3 regions of the Chryseobacterium sp. CFS2 genome follow, and region 1 is predicted to be linked to each of the others. Evidence: riboswitches for the same ligand, from Rfam matches in the RefSeq annotation. Region 1 holds a riboswitch; each other region holds the start of a gene.

Region 1 (6,049 bases):
ATCTTAGAAACCAACATTCCATCAAGCGCTGAATTTATTACCAAAACCTTAAAAAATGTTCAGCAGCTTTCTCATCAGAAATTCAAGACTGATCTTACCTATCATTTAAAAACAAACCTTCAGTTTCCACCAGACTATGGACTTGGGAGCAGTTCTACCCTGATGAATAATCTTTCAGAATGGGCCGGAATAGACCCGTTTTATCTTAATGCAATAAGTTTAGGAGGCAGTGGATACGATATTGCGGTGGCGAAAGAAAAGGCTGCCGTTCTTTTCCAAAGTAAACCTGAAATAAAATATGAAAAGGTTAATTTCAATCCTTCTTTTAAAAATGAATTGATTTTTATTCACTTAAATCAGAAACAGGATAGCAGAGAAGGAATCAATTTTTACAAGTCAAAAAAGAAGTCTCCGGAATTGGTTAATGAATTTTCTGATCTTACAAAAAAAATATTGTTATGTAATGAATTGGAAAATTTTTCTGAATTAATGATGATTCATGAACATAAAATCGCTAATTTTCTTGAAATTTCCACAGTTAAAGAGAAGCTATTCTCAGATTGCCCTTCTTTTGTCAAAAGTTTAGGGGCATGGGGCGGAGATTTTGTAATGAGTGCCAAATTTGGGGACTATAAGAACTATTTTTGGGAGAAAGGTTTTCCTTCGGTTTTTGAATGGGAAAATATAATTGATTTGTAATCAGTCGATTACAATCCTGTTTTTTTATTTGCCATTCTGACTTATATCAGTATATTTAAACCACCTTTAACAAATAATTAATATTATTTTTGTTGAAGTCAATAAAGAAATAGAAAATATAAGTAAAATGAAAAACACTAAAATCATCCAGGATTTAGAGAAATTGGGGATTAAAGGAAACTATGAAGTAGTGTATAATCCTTCTTATGAAGAATTATACCAGGCTGAAGTTTCTTCTGAAAATCAGGGATTTGAGAAAGCTGAACTTACGGAATCTGGCGCGGTGTCAGTAAAAACAGGAATTTTCACAGGTCGTTCACCTAAAGACAGATATATTGTTCAGGATGATGTTACAAGAGATACAATTTTCTGGGATGGTAAAGTAAACTTACCTACTACTGCAGAAATTTTCGGTTCTTGTAAGGAACTAGTGCTGAACCAGCTTGCTGAATCTAAAAAGATCTATGTAGTAGATACATTCTGCGGAACGAATGCAGATACGAGACTTAAAGTAAGATTTATCGTTGAAGTAGCATGGCAGGCGCATTTTGTTACTAATATGTTTATCCGCCCTTCTCACTATGAGCTTGAAAACTTTGGAGAACCTGATTTCACAGTAATCAACGGTTCTAAAACAATAAACCCTAACTGGGAAGCTCAAGGATTGAATTCTGAAAACTTCATCATGTTCAACCTTACTGAAAAACTACAGATCATCGGAGGTACATGGTACGGAGGTGAAATGAAAAAAGGGATGTTCGCAATGATGAACTATTACCTTCCATTAAAAGGTATGGCTTCAATGCACTGTTCTGCTAACGTAGGAGAAAAAGGTGATGTAGCTTTATTCTTTGGTCTTTCAGGAACAGGAAAAACGACTCTGTCTGCAGATCCGAAAAGATATCTTATTGGTGATGACGAGCATGGTTGGGATAACAACGGAGTATTTAACTATGAAGGTGGATGCTACGCTAAAGTTATCGACTTATCTGAAGAAAAAGAACCGGATATCTTTGCTGCCATCAAAAGAGATGCACTTCTTGAAAACGTTGTTGTGAACAATGGAGTAGCAGATTATACAGACGGATCAATCACTGAGAATACAAGAGTTTCTTATCCAATTTATCATATCAACAAAATTGTATTGCCTTCTAAAGCAGGTCATGCTAAGAAGATTGTTTATCTTTCAGCAGATGCATTCGGAGTACTTCCTCCGGTTTCCATCTTGAATGAAGATCAGGCTCAATACCACTTCCTTTGCGGTTATACATCAAAACTAGCTGGAACAGAAAGAGGAATTACAGAACCTCAACCATCTTTCTCACCTGCATTTGGTGAAGCATTCCTTACATTACACCCAACAATGTATTCTAAAACATTGATCGGTAAAATGCAGGAGCACGGAGCTAAAGCTTATTTGGTAAATACAGGTTGGAATGGTACAGGAAAGAGAATTTCTCTGAAAGATACAAGAGCAATCATTGATGCAATCATTGACGGATCTATCGATAACGCTCCTAAAACTCAGGTTCCAATCATGAATCTTGAGATTCCTACTGAATTGCCAAACGTTTCTACAGGTATTTTAGATCCTAGAGATACATATGAAAGTGCTTCAGAATGGGAAGAAAAAGCAAAAGATCTTGCTTCAAGATATATCAAAAACTTTGAACAGTATTGTGATACTGAAGAAGGTAACAAATTAGTTGCTTCAGGACCTCAGTTACAGGAACAAACTATCTAATTAATAGTTATCTATAACATAAGGAAAAGCCTCATCATTGATGAGGCTTTTTTATTAATATTTTTGACAGTTTTCAATCAATTCATCCTGTTCATCAAGTTTTAAGACTGTTGATTTGATTGATTCTTCAGTTAAATGTTTTATGATCATAAAATGTTTTGAAGAAAAGTAAGATTCTTCGTCCAATATCTTATCTAAATACTTTGGATTAGTGAAAGTTATCCAGTATTTTGCTTTGTTGGAAAAGGTAATAGTTACTTCTATGGCATCAGATTCAATATTTTCTATTGGATCATCTATATTAATAGAAATGATTTCCGGTTCATTGTTTAAAGTAAAATAAAAATCAGAATACCATCTCAGTCTTCCTTCGTCATTCCAGATTCTTATATTTTCATCATTTATTTCTTCAACGATATAAGATTCTCTCTTCGTTAATTGCCCGGAATATATGCCAATGCTTTTACAGTAAATCTTATCCTTTATCTTCATAAATTATTCTCTTTGTATACATAATTATCTGTGAGAATCTGTGCTATCTGTGGGAAAATATAGACTGAAAATTACTTCAGGCTCAATAAAGCCAATCTATACCCATCCATTCCAAAGCCGGATAAAACAGCATCTGTATTCGCTGCCGTTACAGATTTCTGGCGGAATTCTTCTCTTTTGTATATATTGCTGATATGTACTTCTACTTTTGGCTTGCGGATATTCTTTAAACAATCAGCGATAGCATAAGAATAATGGGTAAATGCTCCCGGGTTAATCACCACTGCATCAAAATCATCCTCCTGAAGTCTGTTGATAAGCTCACCCTCAATATTAGACTGATAGTATTGTATTTCATGAGACTGAAACTCGGATTTTAAATTTTCCAAATAACTTTCCATGGAAACATTTCCATAAATTTCCGGTTCCCGGGTGCCCAAAAGGTTGAGATTAGGCCCATTTATAATCAAAACTTTCATACTATAAAATTAAAAAGTTTTTTCAATTAATAGTACAAAAATTAAGGTGTCCTCAAATATTTGTTCCATTGAATTATTAATAATGATATTTATCATGTTTGAATAAATGATAACGGCTACAACTCCTTATTGTAATGAGTTTTATTAAAATTTTATGTTAATTATTAAAAATTTATCATGAAAAATAAATAAGTCTACTTGTTTTGTAGACTAAAAGTTTTTAGCTTTGCAAACATATTTCGATCGGCTTATAAAGAAAGATGGAGGGAACTGACCCCGTGAAGTCTTAACAACCTACCCATTGGGCAAGGTGTTACGTTCAGCCTTTTAAGGAAAAATAAGCATTTGGTTTATCGTATTTATCGATGCCCTTTGCTGACTTTTCTGCAAAGGGTTAAATTTTAATATATGATAAATAAAATTGATTATGATTAGTAAAACTTTATTTAATTCTAAAGCTTGGATACCTCCGGTTGCTGTTTTTTTTCTGGGAATTACCAGTGTAAATGCACAGAATTCCAAGCCGAAAAAAGATAGCCTTCATGAAAAAGAGATTGATGAAGTAGTAGTGGTAGCTTACGGAAAAGCGAAAAGAAACAGCTATACCGGTTCCGTAGCTACAATTTCCAGTGATAAAATCAATAACAGACCTGTAACGAATATTACGAAAGCATTAGAAGGACAGGTTGCAGGGATTCAGACTACCAGTGCATCAGGCCAGCCAGGTGCTGTTTCCACTATCCGAATCAGAGGAATTGGTTCAATAAGTGCTTCCAGTGATCCGTTATATGTAGTGGACGGAATTCCTTTTGATGGAAATCTAAACTCAATCAGTCCCAGCGATATCGAATCTATAAGTGTTCTGAAAGATGCTACAGCAAGTGCTTTGTATGGTTCAAGAGGAGCAAATGGGATCATCATCATTACTACAAAATCAGGTAAAAAAGGGGAAGCAAAAGTTAATTTTAATATCAGTCAGGGATTCTCCGGAAGAGCCGTTAAAGACTATGAACAGGTAAATACAGATCAGTATTTTCAACTGTACTGGGAAGCATTGAGAAATGGATATCAATCCGGGAAAGTTTCTTCTCAGCAGGCCGCTCAGATGGCAACAGACAACCTTGTTTCTTCACTGGGGATTAATCCATATGGGACAGCTTATCCAAAGCCTGTAGGTACAGATGGAAAACTATTACCTGGTGCATCACCACTTTGGAATGATGACTGGAGAGATATCTTGCAGAGAGTGGCTTCAAGAAATCAGGTGGATCTTGATATCAGCGGAGGAAGTGAGAAAAGTAATTATTTCTTCTCTCTGGGGTATCTGGATGATAAAGGAATGGCAATTGAATCAGGATATAAAAGATATAATACCCGATTGAAAATCAATTCTGAAGTAAAAAAATGGCTGAATGTTGGGGTGAACTTAAGTTATACAAACAGTATTCAGCAGGCGCCTACTTCTTCGGATTCCAAGGCCAGTAACATCATCAATGCGGCAAGATTTATTCCTTCATTCTATCCTTATTATGAAAGAAATGCTGACGGAACTTATATTTTGGATGCTGATGGAAACCCGGTTTATGATTTTGGAAAATACAGACCCACAAATGCGCTTCAGAATCAAAATGCCGCAGCAACCTTACCATTAGATAAAAACGAAAATAAAGAGGACAACTTTTCAGGGAAAGGATTCATGGAATTTACTTTCTTGCCGGAGCTAAAATTCAAGACGAGTTTCTCTGTGGATTTGGTGAATTATAACGGACATTATTATTCAAATCCATTATTGGGGCAAGGCGCTGAGATTGGAGGATCGGTGACGAAAACCAATACCAGAACGCTTTCTTATACAACCAGTAATATTCTGACGTATGATAAAAAGTTTGGAAAACACCATGTCAATGCATTAGCGGGGCACGAATTCTATAAATATGATTATCAGACAATTTCCGGAACAAGAAGTCAGTTCTCACTACCTTACTATTATGAGCCGGATGCCGCTTCTTTACTGGGAAGTTTCAGCGGAAACAGTAATAAATTGAGTTTATTGAGTTTCCTTGGAAAAGTAGAGTATGATTACAACAATACCTATTTCTTATCTGCATCAGGAAGGGCAGACAGCTCTTCGAGATTTGCAAAAGATAACAGATGGGGAAGATTCTGGTCAGTAGGAGGTTCATGGAAAATTTCAAACGAAGAATTTGTCAAAAGTCTGAATGTCTTCAATCAATTGACATTGCGTGCCAGCTACGGAGGACAAGGAAATGATAAATTACTTAGACCTAACGGGCAGCCGCTTTATTATGCTTATCAGGAGTTGTACAGATTTATCAGCCTTGGCGGAGAACCGGGAACAACACTGGAAAAAACGTCTACCAATAATGTAAAGTGGGAAACGAACCTTAATTTAAATGTAGGATTGGAGTTCGCGATTCTGAATAACAGGGTTAAAGGAAATATCGAATACTTCAAAAGAAAAAGCCAGGATCTTCTGTTTAATATGCCGGTTGCGCCGTCGTTGGGAATCAGTGATTATCCGGCGAATATCGGAACCATTCAGAATACAGGATTTGAATTTTCATTATTCACAACACCCATTAAGAATGATAATTTCCAATGGAATGTAGATGTG
Region 2 (6,049 bases), 140 kb from region 1:
AAGCGCCTTAAAAATACGTCCGTCAATCCCGATTTCTCCAAGGAAATCTTCTCCTTCAAATTTGACGATTGATCTGTTCTTCAAAAATTTTATTTCGTTAGCATTTTTCATTACTTCTGTAAAATGTTTTTTATGATATTATTTAATTGTTGATATTCCATTAGGAAGGCATCATGCCCGTGTATAGATTGGATCTCGTGATAAGAAACATCCTTATTTTTCTCTTTTAAGTTTTCAAAACACATTCGGATTTCAGAAGCCGGGAAGAATAAGTCTGTATCTACGGAGATCATGTGCATTCGTGCCTGTATGCTCTCCAGTGCTGTTTCATCAGCATTGATATTCATCAGGAGATGATTCATCAGCTTGTACGCTTGTAAACTAAACCTTTCGTTTAATGCATTACCATGATAAACCAACCAGTCTTCTGATTCCAGGCGTTGATTTTCCTTATTATATTGGTTTTGAAATCTGTCATTGAGTGATTGTGGAGTTCTGTAACACAACATGGCATGAATTCTTGCTTTCTGTAATGGTTCTTCTTTATCATTCAATAAAAATTTCTGAACCAGACATTGGGCATGCAGCCAATCGTGTGTTCTGTAATCACAGGCTATGGGAATAAATATTTCTGCGAGATCCGGCTGCTTGGCAAGCATTTCCCAGGCAATCCCTCCTCCCAGAGAACCTCCAATAATGGCATATATATTTTTGATATGTAAAGCTTCAAGCCCTTTCAGAAATATCGCAGCGATATCTGAAGGAGTGAAATCTTCATAGTCTTCAATTAAAAAATTGTCATATCCGTTTCCGGGTATATTGAAACACAGAACAGTGTATTGATCAGTATCAACAATCTGATTTTCTCCTACCAATTGTTTCCACCAGCCTTTTTCTCCGGATACATTTGAATTTCCGGTAAGAGCATGGTTGATTAAAATGATCGGGGCTGTAAACAGATCTTTCCCAAAAAGCTGATAGCTTAATGAGATATTGTATTCCTTTTGAGAATAAGTTTGATACGAAAGATTAATATAGTTTAGTTCTGTTTTCAATTCTATTAAATTTTAATACAATTGAAAATGCCACAGGAAATGGCTGAAAAGAACTTCAGTAAGTTATCTGTCCAAAATAATTTTGGTAGAACGTAGCACCTTCTTTGCTTGCACAAAGGGTTGCTAAGGTTTCATAGGGTCTAATCCCTCAACCTTTCTTGATAACATTTTCAATATTTGAATGAACGAATGGTGCAAAGGTAGTTCTTTTCTTTTAATTTCAAAAAAAAATTATTTTAATATTTTTAAAAGCCCTTAAACACAAGTATTTCAAGACTATATTAATAATTATTCAGATGAAAAAAATTGGAATTACTTCTCAAAAAAACTAACTTCGTATGGAAAAATGATGAGATATGACCGCTGAAAAAGAAAGATTACAAGATACCAAATGGAAAAACTGGGGACCTTATGTAAGCAACCGGCAGTGGGGAAATGTACGCGAAGATTATAGCCCAAACGGAAACGCCTGGAATTTTACCAACCATAATAATGCTGAAAGCTACACTTACCGCTGGGGAGAGGAAGGCATCGCCGGAATTTCTGATGTAAAGCAGCTGTTCTGTTTTGCTTTTTCGTTTTGGAATAAGAAAGATAAAATGGTAAAAGAACGATTCTTCGGATTGAGTAACCCTCAGGGGAATCATGGAGAAGACATCAAAGAAATCTTTTATTATCTGGATAATACACCTACTCATAGCTATATGAAGATGGTATATAAATACCCGATTAATGAATTTCCTTATGATGAGCTTGTTGCAGAAAACGGAAAACGCAGCAAGAAAGAACCGGAGTATGAAATTTTCGATACCGGAATTTTCGATAATGATGAATATTTTGATATTTTCATCGAATATTGTAAAGCAGATCACAATGATATTCTGGCCAGAGTAACAGTCTGCAACCGAAGTCAGCATGCTGCCCCTATTCTTGTGGCTCCTACTGTATGGTTTAGAAACAACTGGAAATGGGGATACAATACTTATAAAGGAGAGCTCAATACTTCTCACGACGGAAGTATCAATATTGGACACGACAGTATTTCAATCAAAAAACTGTATTCCCGAAATTCAAATGCACAAAGTGTATTTTGTGACAATGAAACCAATACTCCAAAGCTTTACGGAGCTCCCCCATTTGAAAACACCTATTTTAAGGATGGAATTAATGATTTTATTATTCATCAGGGAAACACTGTAAATCCTGGAAAAAGAGGAAGCAAAGCTGCTTTTCTTGTTGATGAGATTATTGATGGCGGGGAATCAAAAGTTTTTGAGTTCAGGCTATGTCCGGATGAAGAAGATAAGCCTTTTGAAAACTTTGACCCTATTTTTGAAACCCGTAAAGCTGAAGCCGAAGAGTTTTATAACGGAATTCAGAATGATACCGTTAACGAAGATGAAAGAAATGTTCAGCGACAGGCTTTTGCAGGGCTTCTCTGGAATAAGCAGTTCTATCATTACAATATCGGAAAATGGCTGAAAGGAGATCCTAATTTGGAAGCTCCAAGAAACTTCAATGAATATGTAAGAAATACAGAATGGAATCATCTTCATAATAAAGATATTATTTCCATGCCTGATAAATGGGAGTATCCGTGGTATGCTACATGGGATCTGGCATTTCACTGTGTGCCTTTCTCCATTATAGATGCAGAATTTGCCAAAGGACAGCTTTTGCTCCTTACCAAAGAATGGTATATGCATCCTAACGGACAGCTTCCTGCTTATGAATGGAATATGAGTGACGTGAACCCGCCTGTACATGCGTGGTCGTGCTTCCGTGTTTTTAAAATTGATGAAAAAAATAATGGAAAACCGGATTTACTATTCTTAGAAAAAGTATTCCAGAAACTGCTTCTTAATTTCACCTGGTGGGTAAACCGAAAGGATAAGAACGGAAAAAACATCTTTGGTGGAGGATTTCTTGGTCTTGATAATATCGGAGCCTTTGACCGGAATATGGAATTAAAGGATGGCCAGCATCTTGAACAGGCTGATGGCACAAGCTGGATGGCGATGTATGCATTGAATATGATGCGTATTGCCATGGAACTGGCCCAGTATTATCAGGTATATGAAGATATGGCTATTAAATTTTTTGAGCATTATCTTTATATCGCCGAGGCCATGGAAAATCTGGGTGAAAGCACGAAAGGCCTGTGGAATGAAGAAGACGGATTTTTCTATGATGTTCTGCAGCTGGGAAATGGAGAAAGCGTTTCTTTAAGATTAAGAAGTATTGTAGGTTTGATTCCTATGTTTGCGGTTGAAATTGTAGATCATCATTTATTGGAAAAGATGCCGAATTTCAAAACCAGAATGGAATGGATTCTAAAAAATAAACCGGAACTCACCAAACTGGTCTCTCACTGGGATGAGGAAGGACATGGAAGAAAACACCTGATGAGTATTCTGCGAAAAAACAGACTGACAAAGGTATTGACCAGAATGCTGGATGAAAATGAGTTTCTAAGTTCTTACGGAATTCGGGCAATGTCTAAAGTATATGAAGAAAATCCTTTTGTATTCTCTGTACACGGATCAGAAAATATGGTGTATTATACTCCTGCAGAAAGTGACAGCCGGATGTTTGGTGGAAACAGCAACTGGCGAGGTCCCATCTGGTTTCCTATCAACTTCCTGATTGTAGAAAGTCTGCAACGCTTCCATTTTTATTATGGAAATAGTTTAAAAGTAGAATTTCCAACCGGAAGTGGTGATAAAAGAAATCTTGATGAAGTGGCACAAAACATCAGCAAAAGGCTCTGCTCCATATTTTTAAAGGATGAACATGGGCAAAGGGCTTTCAATGGAGGTAATCCAAAGTTCAATTATGATGAGCATTTCAGAGATTATATCACCTTCTTTGAATATTTCCATGGAGACAACGGCCGCGGTGTAGGAGCTTCTCACCAAACAGGATGGACTGCTACTGTGGCGAAATTGATAAAACCAAGACTTACCTTCTAGATGAGTAATCAGTAACAGATAATGAGTAATAAAAAAGCCGGATGATTCATCCGGCTTTTTCTATTTTTAAATAAGAGATTATATTTTTTCTCCGTTCACATAGACTTCGTAACCGATTTCGACATTAGGTTCTAACGTTTTGGATACAGAACAGTATTTTTCAAAAGAAAGTTCTGCAGCCTTTAATGCTTTTTTAGGATCAATTTCTCCTTCTAAAAGGAATTTAACGGTAATTGACTTAAAAGGTTTTGCATCTTCTACCTGTATTCTTTCTCCTTCTACCTCTGCCTGAAAACTTTTGATATCCTGACGCTGTTTCTTTAAAATAGAAACCACATCAATTCCGCTGCAGCCTGCTACTGCCATCAGTACACTTTCCATTGGAGAAACTCCTTTTGCTCCTGGCTGGGAAGTATTATCCAAAAGAATGGAATTCCCTTGTGCATTGGTACATTCAAATAAAAAATCGTCGTTTATTCTGTTAAGTGTAATTTTCATTGCTTATTGCTTATTGCTTCTACAAAGTTATAAAATTCCTCTCGCTTTTATCTCCAGATATTTATTGATAACATCAATATTCAAATTTTCCGGAAGGGTATAAACGGTATAGATTCCGTATTTGCGGAGTTCCTGAATGATCAGTTTCTTTTCAAATTCGAACTTTTCAGCAATGATCTCATCATAAATTTCCTGCATATTTTCAGGATTTTTGTTGATCAGCGTCTGCAGTTCTGAGTTTTTGAAAAATACAACTACCAGCAAATGGTTTTTAGCAATTCCCCGGAGATATTTCAATTGTCGGTTCAATCCGTCCAACGTTTCAAAATTGGTAAAAAGCAGAATTAAGCTTCTTTGATTGATAGAATATTTTACATCCTGATACAAACGGTTGAAATCACTTTCAAAGAAATCTGTTTTAATATTATAAAGAGCTTCGGAGATTTTTTTCAGTTGTCCTGATTTATTATCAGCAGCAATTTTATTTTCAGCTTTTTTAGAAAAAGTCATCATACCGGCTCTGTCACCTTTTCTTAAAATAATATGAGATAAGGCCATCGTGGCATTGATTGAATAATCCAGTAAGCTTAATCCGTTGAAAGGCATTTTCATGGTTCGTCCTTTATCAATCAACATAAAAATACGCTGCGATTTTTCATCCTGAAACTGGTTGACCATTAGACGATTTGTTTTGGAGGTTGCTTTCCAGTTGATTGTTCTGATATCATCTCCGGGTACATATTCTTTAATCTGCTCAAATTCCATAGTGTGTCCCAGCTTTCTGACTTTTTTGATTCCACCCAATAAAAACTCACTTTGAATCGCCATGAGTTCATATTTTCTGAGATGAATAAAAGACGGATAAGCAGGCAGCATCGCATCTTTCTGGAAAATGAATCTTTTTGAGATCAGTCCTAATGGGGAAGATGCATAGATATTTAAGCCTCCAAAATTATATTCTCCTCTTTCCTTGGGCTCCAGTGAGTATTGAAAGAATGTATTTGCTCCGGAAGCAATTTGTTTTTCAATCAAAAAATCTCTTTTCTGAAACTGGAACGGAATTTCATCAATAATCTTGGTGCTTATGCTAAAGCTGTAATTATTTTTAATATCAATTTTCACAAAATTCTCATCTCCGTTGGACAGCTTTTCCGGCAGAATCCTTTGAGCCTGCAATGCATTCTTTTGATTAAAAAGCAACAGAAAATCTACCATTGCTGCCAGAAAACAGATCAACAGTACGATATGGGCTGCCCACATCAGCACCGGAAAGAAAAATGCCAGAACATACAGAATCCCCACTCCGATGAGTGTAAAAAAGAAACGTGTATTGATGTATAAGTTTTTCATTGGTTAGGTTGCAGGTTGCAGATGAAAGGTTTTAGGGGGTCGTTTTTTAACTTTTTCACATTCATTATTATTGCAGGGAATTAATTAACCCATTCAACATTTTAGATATTTCTATAATCCTTTCATTTAATTTTAAATACTCATCTTCGCTTAAAAAATTGAGATTTTTTGAAA
Region 3 (6,049 bases), on a different contig from region 1:
AGGTTTGTGGGTAAGCTGAACTTTAGTTTCAACCTTGTTTACGTTCTGACCTCCGGCACCTCCTGAACGGGAAGTCTGCATTTCAATATCTGCAGGATTCAGTTCAAAATCTACTTCTTCAGCTTCCGGTAAAACAGCAATTGTAATAGCAGAAGTGTGTACTCTTCCCTGAGATTCTGTTTCAGGTACACGCTGCACACGGTGAACTCCGGATTCAAATTTCATGATTCCGTAAACTCCTTCTCCTTCCACTTTCATGATCAATTCCTTGTATCCTTTTGCAGCTTCGTTGGAATCTGTTACTTCATGTCTCCATCCTTTTGTTTTAAAATACATGGTATACATTCTGTACACATCCTCTACGAAAATAGCGGCTTCATCACCTCCTGTTCCGGCACGTAATTCTACGATAACGTTTTTGTCATCAGCAGGATCTTTAGGGATCAGTAATACTTTCAGTTCTTCTTCTAATCCTGGAATTTTAGCCTGAGCTTCCAGCTTTTCTTCTTTAGCAAGATCTACCAAATCTCTGTCTGAACCGTCTGCAATAATTTCTTCAGATTCTGCAATACTGTCCAGCGCTCCTTTGTACTGATCGTAAACTCTTACAATTTTTCCCAAATCACTATATTCTTTGTTCAAAGAAGAATATCTTTTTTGGTCTGAAATGACATCAGGCTGTATAATAAGGTCTGCAACCTCATTATATCTTTGTTTTATAGCTTCTAATTTTGGAATTAATGATTTAGACATTGTAGAAATTTTGTGGGTGCAAAGATAAGGATTATTAATTCAAAATTAAAATTCCGAATCATCATAAATTTTTGAGCATTAGGGATAAAGGGAGCAAAATGAAGAAAATTCCCAATTTACCAATTGTTTATCCGTCTTTCTGTATCGCTAAAATTTACTTTAATATCTTTTAGAAAGCCTTCTGTCAATCAGATATAAAACAATTCCCACTGCAATAATTCCCAATCCTATCAAGCTTTCTTTAGGATTATGGATAAAAGTAAAATAAAGAATATAGATGCTGAACAATAGAAAAACGGCTGGAAAAATATGAAAAGCATTAGATTTAAAGATTTTTCTGTCTTTTTTCTTAAGAAAGAACACGGTAGAAATAGCCAGGCTGGCAAAAAGCTGTAAAATAAAAGCTGTATAGACAAAGATTTCTTTAAAACTTCCTGTCAGAATAATAACAGAGGCAATCACTGCATGAGCAAAAATGGCTCTTACCGGAATTCCTTTTTTATTCCCTTCGGATAAGGGTTTCCAAATGTAGGTATGTTTTGCAAAAGCCTGTGTTAACCTCGAACCTACCCACAGATATCCGCTAATCGTTGCTATCAATTGCAGAGCAATAAAAATATTAACAATCTTTCCAAAAGCAGGTCCCAACATATTGACAGCAGCTTCTCCCATCACATCTTCTTTTCCTGCCAACTGGCTCACAGGAGCATGTTTCAGCATAATATAATTCACCAGAATATAGCTTACCGTCACGAAAACAGTTCCTATAATAAGAGATTTAGGAAGGTTTTTCTGAACATCTTTTATTTCTCCTGCGATATAAGATGCCGAATTCCAGCCTGTGTAAGAATAAGTTACAAATACCAGAGAGGTAGCAAATGCAGGAAGCATTATCTCATTCTGCCAGCTGTCACTGAAATTGAGACTGTTCCCAATCTGCGGTGAACCTGAAATTCCTACTCCAAGAATAACCAGGACAATAATGAATGCAATCTTAATGAACGTAAAAAAGTTATGAAATCTACTGGATGTTTTCAGGCTAAATGATAATGCAATGGCAACCAGAAATATTGCGGCAATGGCAAACCCATTTCCAAAAGAAAAATCGAATACGGAAAGGTATTTTGACATTGCCAATGCAGCCAGTGCAACCGGAGAGGAAAACCCGATGATAAGTGAAATCCAGCTTATCAGATATCCGAATATCGGATGATAGGTTTCTTTAAGGTAAATAAAATCGCCCCCGTTTCCTTTAAAATGCGAACCTAATTCGGCATAGCAAAAAGCCCCGAACAAAGCGAGAATTCCTCCAATACTCCAAAGCAGGAAAATGCTGTAGGTATTGGTAATATCGGACAACTGAAATCCCAGGGTTGTAAAAATCCCGGTTCCGATCATATTGGAAACAACGATAGCGGCGGCTGTTTTCCAGCCAATCTGATGTGAAGCAGTACTCATTTAATGATTAAAAGTTAAAATTAAGTCTTCCAAAGAAATAATTTCCCAGTGTTCCCATCTGAACCGGCGCATATTTGAATACTCCATAATATGAATTTTCATAGATCTGGCGATCCGGGAAAACATCAAATACATTATTGGCTCCTACTGTAAAATTGATGTTTTTTGTGATGTCATACCCGACACTGATGTCCGTAACAACCTTCGGAGAGAATTCCTGAACGCCTCCAAATGGATAACCATCTCTTATTACTTTACCAAAATAGGTATTTCTTACGAGAAAATTGAACTTTCCTATTCCATAATTCAAGCCTAATGAAGCTTTTGTTTTTGGAGACAGGGTTTCAATGATGTTGATCTGATCCGGGCCAAAGAATTCATTCTGAGGAGTTCCTAAGTTTTCCGGAAAATGAAAGTCTGTGATTTTTGTTTCTGTATAGTTTCCGGCAAGATTAATATTTAAATTACCGCTTCCAAGAATCAAGTCATAAGAAACGACCACATCTACTCCTTTTGTTTCAGTATCAATGGCATTTGTAAAGAATCTTCCGCTTTCTACGTTAAACTGATCCAGTCTGGGATCGGTAATATTGCTGGTAATTACAATCCTGTCCTTTACTTTTATCCAATATCCGTCTACTGAAATAGACAGTTTGTTTAAAGGTCTCAGCGTAAATCCAGCGCTTGCATTAACAGACGTTTCCTGTTTAAGCTTATCAAACCCAAGAATTCTGGCTGCTTCGCTATCATTTCGGAAAATCCCTTTGGTTACAATTCCTGAACCGGAAGTAGAAATGTCGGCATAAGAGTTATTAAAATACTGCTGTTGAAGGGAAGGAGCTCTAAACCCTGTTCCTACAGCTGCTCTAATTGCATAATTTTTTACAAATTCATATCGTATTGCTAATTTCCCATTCAGGGTATTTCCAAAATCTGAATAATTTTCAAATCTGGCAGCAGCGTCAATATTCAGTTTTTTATCCAGATCATAGGAAACATCTGCATATACTGCCGTGGAATGCCTGTTTTTTTTCACTGCATTGTCTGGAGAGAATCCGATAAAAGATTGAGATCCGCCCGCTCCAAGCACCGTTGATCCTTCGGTGGCAACATTTCCGTTGATGTCATATTGGGTATAAGAAGCTTCATCACCGGGTTTGATCTGGTATTGTTCCAATCTGAACTCTCCACCGAATCCGATATTGAAACGATTTATCTTTTTGGAAACATCAAGATTAATCGTATTTTGAAGGAAGCTGTGTGCTCCAGCATAAAAACGCGTTGGTGAATTTGCTCCCAGGGAAGCATTATTGGTATTGCTAACATTGTAATTGAAGGTATTGCTTCCGAATGTATTGCTAAGGTCAAAAAACCAGTCATTGACATTATATTTTGCTCCTACAGCATAGGAGACATCATATACTTGTGATCCGAGATTTGCCTGAAATCCGTTCGGATAAATGGATGAAACCACATTAGAAGTTTCGCTTGGAAGTCTTCTGAAACCAAAACCTTTTCCTTCTTTGATACTGAAACCTCCAAAAGAATAGATTTTAAATTGATCGTTAAAAGGATATTCTGCATTGAAAAACAACTGTCCCTGTCTGATCTGGGCATCTCCAATCTGAAAATTAAAATCGTCACGGGTTAGTCCTCGTTCTTTAATCTTTGCATCATCTGCCGCTCTTGCCGCTTCGGGATCATCAGCAAATGCATAGGCAAAATTATTTCCAAAAATATCCAGATCATGATTTTGAGTTCGTGTTGTTTTTCCTCTGTGGCTTAATTGTAGGGAAAGGTTGATATAACCCTCTTTTTTTCCTAATGAAGTCCCATAATTGGCTCCTGCCTGATAAGTATCCCCATCATTTCTCCCAGTCAATCCATACGTAAGACTTGCTGAGGCTCCCGTATTTTTTTTAAGAATAATATTGATAACTCCCGCAATGGCATCAGAACCGTATTGTGCTGCAGCTCCGTCCCTTAACACTTCTATTCTATCAATCGCAATGACCGGAATTGTACTTAAATCTGTTCCTACAGATCCATTTCCAACCGTATTCTGATAATTAACTAAAGAGGTGGAATGTCTTCTTTTTCCGTTAAGTAAAACCAGAATCTGATCTGGTCCCATTCCTCTTAAGGTTACAGGATCAATATGCTCTGTTCCATCAGAAGCAGACTGTCTCACTGCATTAAACGATGGAATCACATAGTTCAGGAGATCCTGAGCCGTCATTTGTGGAGAACTTCTTTGTATTTTGTCAATATTAATAACATCTACAGGAACTGGTGTTTCCAGTTTTGTTCTTTTGACATTTCGGTTTCCGACAATGATGATATCTTCTATTTCTTTGCCTTTCTCCTCATTCTCCTGAGCAGCGACTAACATTGCCCCAAGCAATAATACAGCTGTGCTTAATTTTTTCATTTTTGTTCTTGCCAATTAATAATACGAATCTGACGGATCTTTCCGCAGATACACAAGACTTCAAGAAATGGAATTCATATAGAATATTGACTTCACTTATCTCCCCCTCCGGGTTGGAATTAGCACCTTTACACTTCTGGAACCGTGCAGGTTGCTAAGGTTTCACCGGGCCAAATCCCTCCACCTTTCTTGATAAATCTACTGCAAAAGTAGACTATTTTTTTAAATATACAAAAAAGCAGATCTGCTGTAATGCAAATCTGCCTTTCATTATTTTATAGAACTTGTGGTAAGTTTTATTTTTGAAACATTAAGATGATATTAAGGTGATAAGAGTATTAAGATAAGCTTCGTTTTAAGCTTAAAATTCAGAATGATTCATCTTAACTACCTTTATTTCTTAAATCCTTCTTAATGGTTTTACTATATTCAACATTTTTTATCAGTCTAAACAGCTTGATAATTTGTTTTTATTTGATCATCATCTTTTGAATCGCAATTCCTATATCCGATTTCAGCTGTACCAGATAGGTTCCCGGTGGATAACTGATTTTCGTTTCATGAATACCGTTTTCTTTATTCAGCTTGAAAGAGTCCAGCTTTTTACCCGTCATATCAAAAATTAAAATTTCTCCGTTTTTGGCTTTATTGAAAATGAATCGTGCGATTCCGTTTTGTATCGGATTGTCTGCAATCTGAAGGGACAATTTGTTCCCTTCATTGATATCTATTGTTGACAAAGCACCTGCATAGTTTCCAAATATTCTGAATTCTCCAGGCTGTAAAGTGATCGGAGTGGTTGTAGAAGCCACATTCAAAATACTATCATCCATTAGATTCTGCCATTGACCTGTGTAAGGGAAATAAGGCACCACATTTTGGGAAGAAGTAGTATAATTGGCCAATACAACTATATTTTTTATTCCCGTTGTAATTGCTGCATCATACACGTAAATTCTTGTGATCAACCCATTAGGATCATTCGTAAGGTTATTGGATTCTATACTGTAAGTTTTAGATTTAAAAACTTGATGGGTATTCCTGATATTGATTATTTTAGCCCATGTATCATAAACTGCTTTTCTGTTTGCATTGGTATCATATCCTAATGTAAATGCAACAGGTTTCTCATCTGTTCTGCATCCGCTGTCGATAGTTCCGTTAGCACATCTGTTAATACTAAATTCGTATCCCAATTCTCCAAACTGCCAGATCATTTTCGGACCGGGAATGGTAAAGAACGTAGCACCGAAAGTTTTCATTCTTTCAAGAGCAGTATTCAGGTCTTTCACATTATAGCTGCCGTTTACTGCACCATAGGCAAGGTTTTTAAACATCAGCCTTTCTTCATCATGGCTTTCTCCATATCCTACAGCACTCATATTGGTAAAGCCATGAAGACTGTGA

The links. Region 1 has a riboswitch for S-adenosylmethionine ahead of ODR02_RS04160 (SusC/RagA family TonB-linked outer membrane protein). Riboswitches for the same ligand answer to the same signal wherever they lie in the genome.
Region 2: linked by a shared signal. The riboswitch ahead of ODR02_RS03440 (alpha/beta fold hydrolase) and the one ahead of ODR02_RS04160 (SusC/RagA family TonB-linked outer membrane protein) in region 1 are both predicted to bind S-adenosylmethionine.
Region 3: linked by a shared signal. The riboswitch ahead of ODR02_RS18525 (TonB-dependent receptor plug domain-containing protein) and the one ahead of ODR02_RS04160 (SusC/RagA family TonB-linked outer membrane protein) in region 1 are both predicted to bind S-adenosylmethionine.

Annotation. Positions count from the first base shown of each region.
Region 1 is NZ_JAZHQU010000002.1:156,905-162,953, reverse strand. It holds gene ODR02_RS04180 (GYDIA family GHMP kinase) at 1-699, shown strand, start outside; gene pckA (phosphoenolpyruvate carboxykinase (ATP)) at 827-2,443, shown strand; gene ODR02_RS04170 (hypothetical protein) at 2,498-2,935, opposite strand; gene ODR02_RS04165 (type II 3-dehydroquinate dehydratase) at 3,007-3,414, opposite strand; SAM riboswitch class I at 3,660-3,758, shown strand; gene ODR02_RS04160 (SusC/RagA family TonB-linked outer membrane protein) at 3,842-6,049, shown strand, end outside.
Region 2 is NZ_JAZHQU010000002.1:13,902-19,950, forward strand. It holds gene ODR02_RS03435 (ACT domain-containing protein) at 1-111, opposite strand, end outside; gene ODR02_RS03440 (alpha/beta fold hydrolase) at 111-1,055, opposite strand; SAM riboswitch class I at 1,116-1,223, opposite strand; gene ODR02_RS03445 (MGH1-like glycoside hydrolase domain-containing protein) at 1,412-4,027, shown strand; gene ODR02_RS03450 (OsmC family protein) at 4,106-4,525, opposite strand; gene ODR02_RS03455 (DUF58 domain-containing protein) at 4,553-5,875, opposite strand; gene ODR02_RS03460 (four helix bundle protein) at 5,943-6,049, opposite strand, start outside.
Region 3 is NZ_JAZHQU010000008.1:177,954-184,002, forward strand. It holds gene prfA (peptide chain release factor 1) at 1-753, opposite strand, end outside; gene ODR02_RS18520 (APC family permease) at 913-2,211, opposite strand; gene ODR02_RS18525 (TonB-dependent receptor plug domain-containing protein) at 2,219-4,642, opposite strand; SAM riboswitch class I at 4,736-4,841, opposite strand; gene ODR02_RS18530 (alpha-amylase family glycosyl hydrolase) at 5,113-6,049, opposite strand, start outside.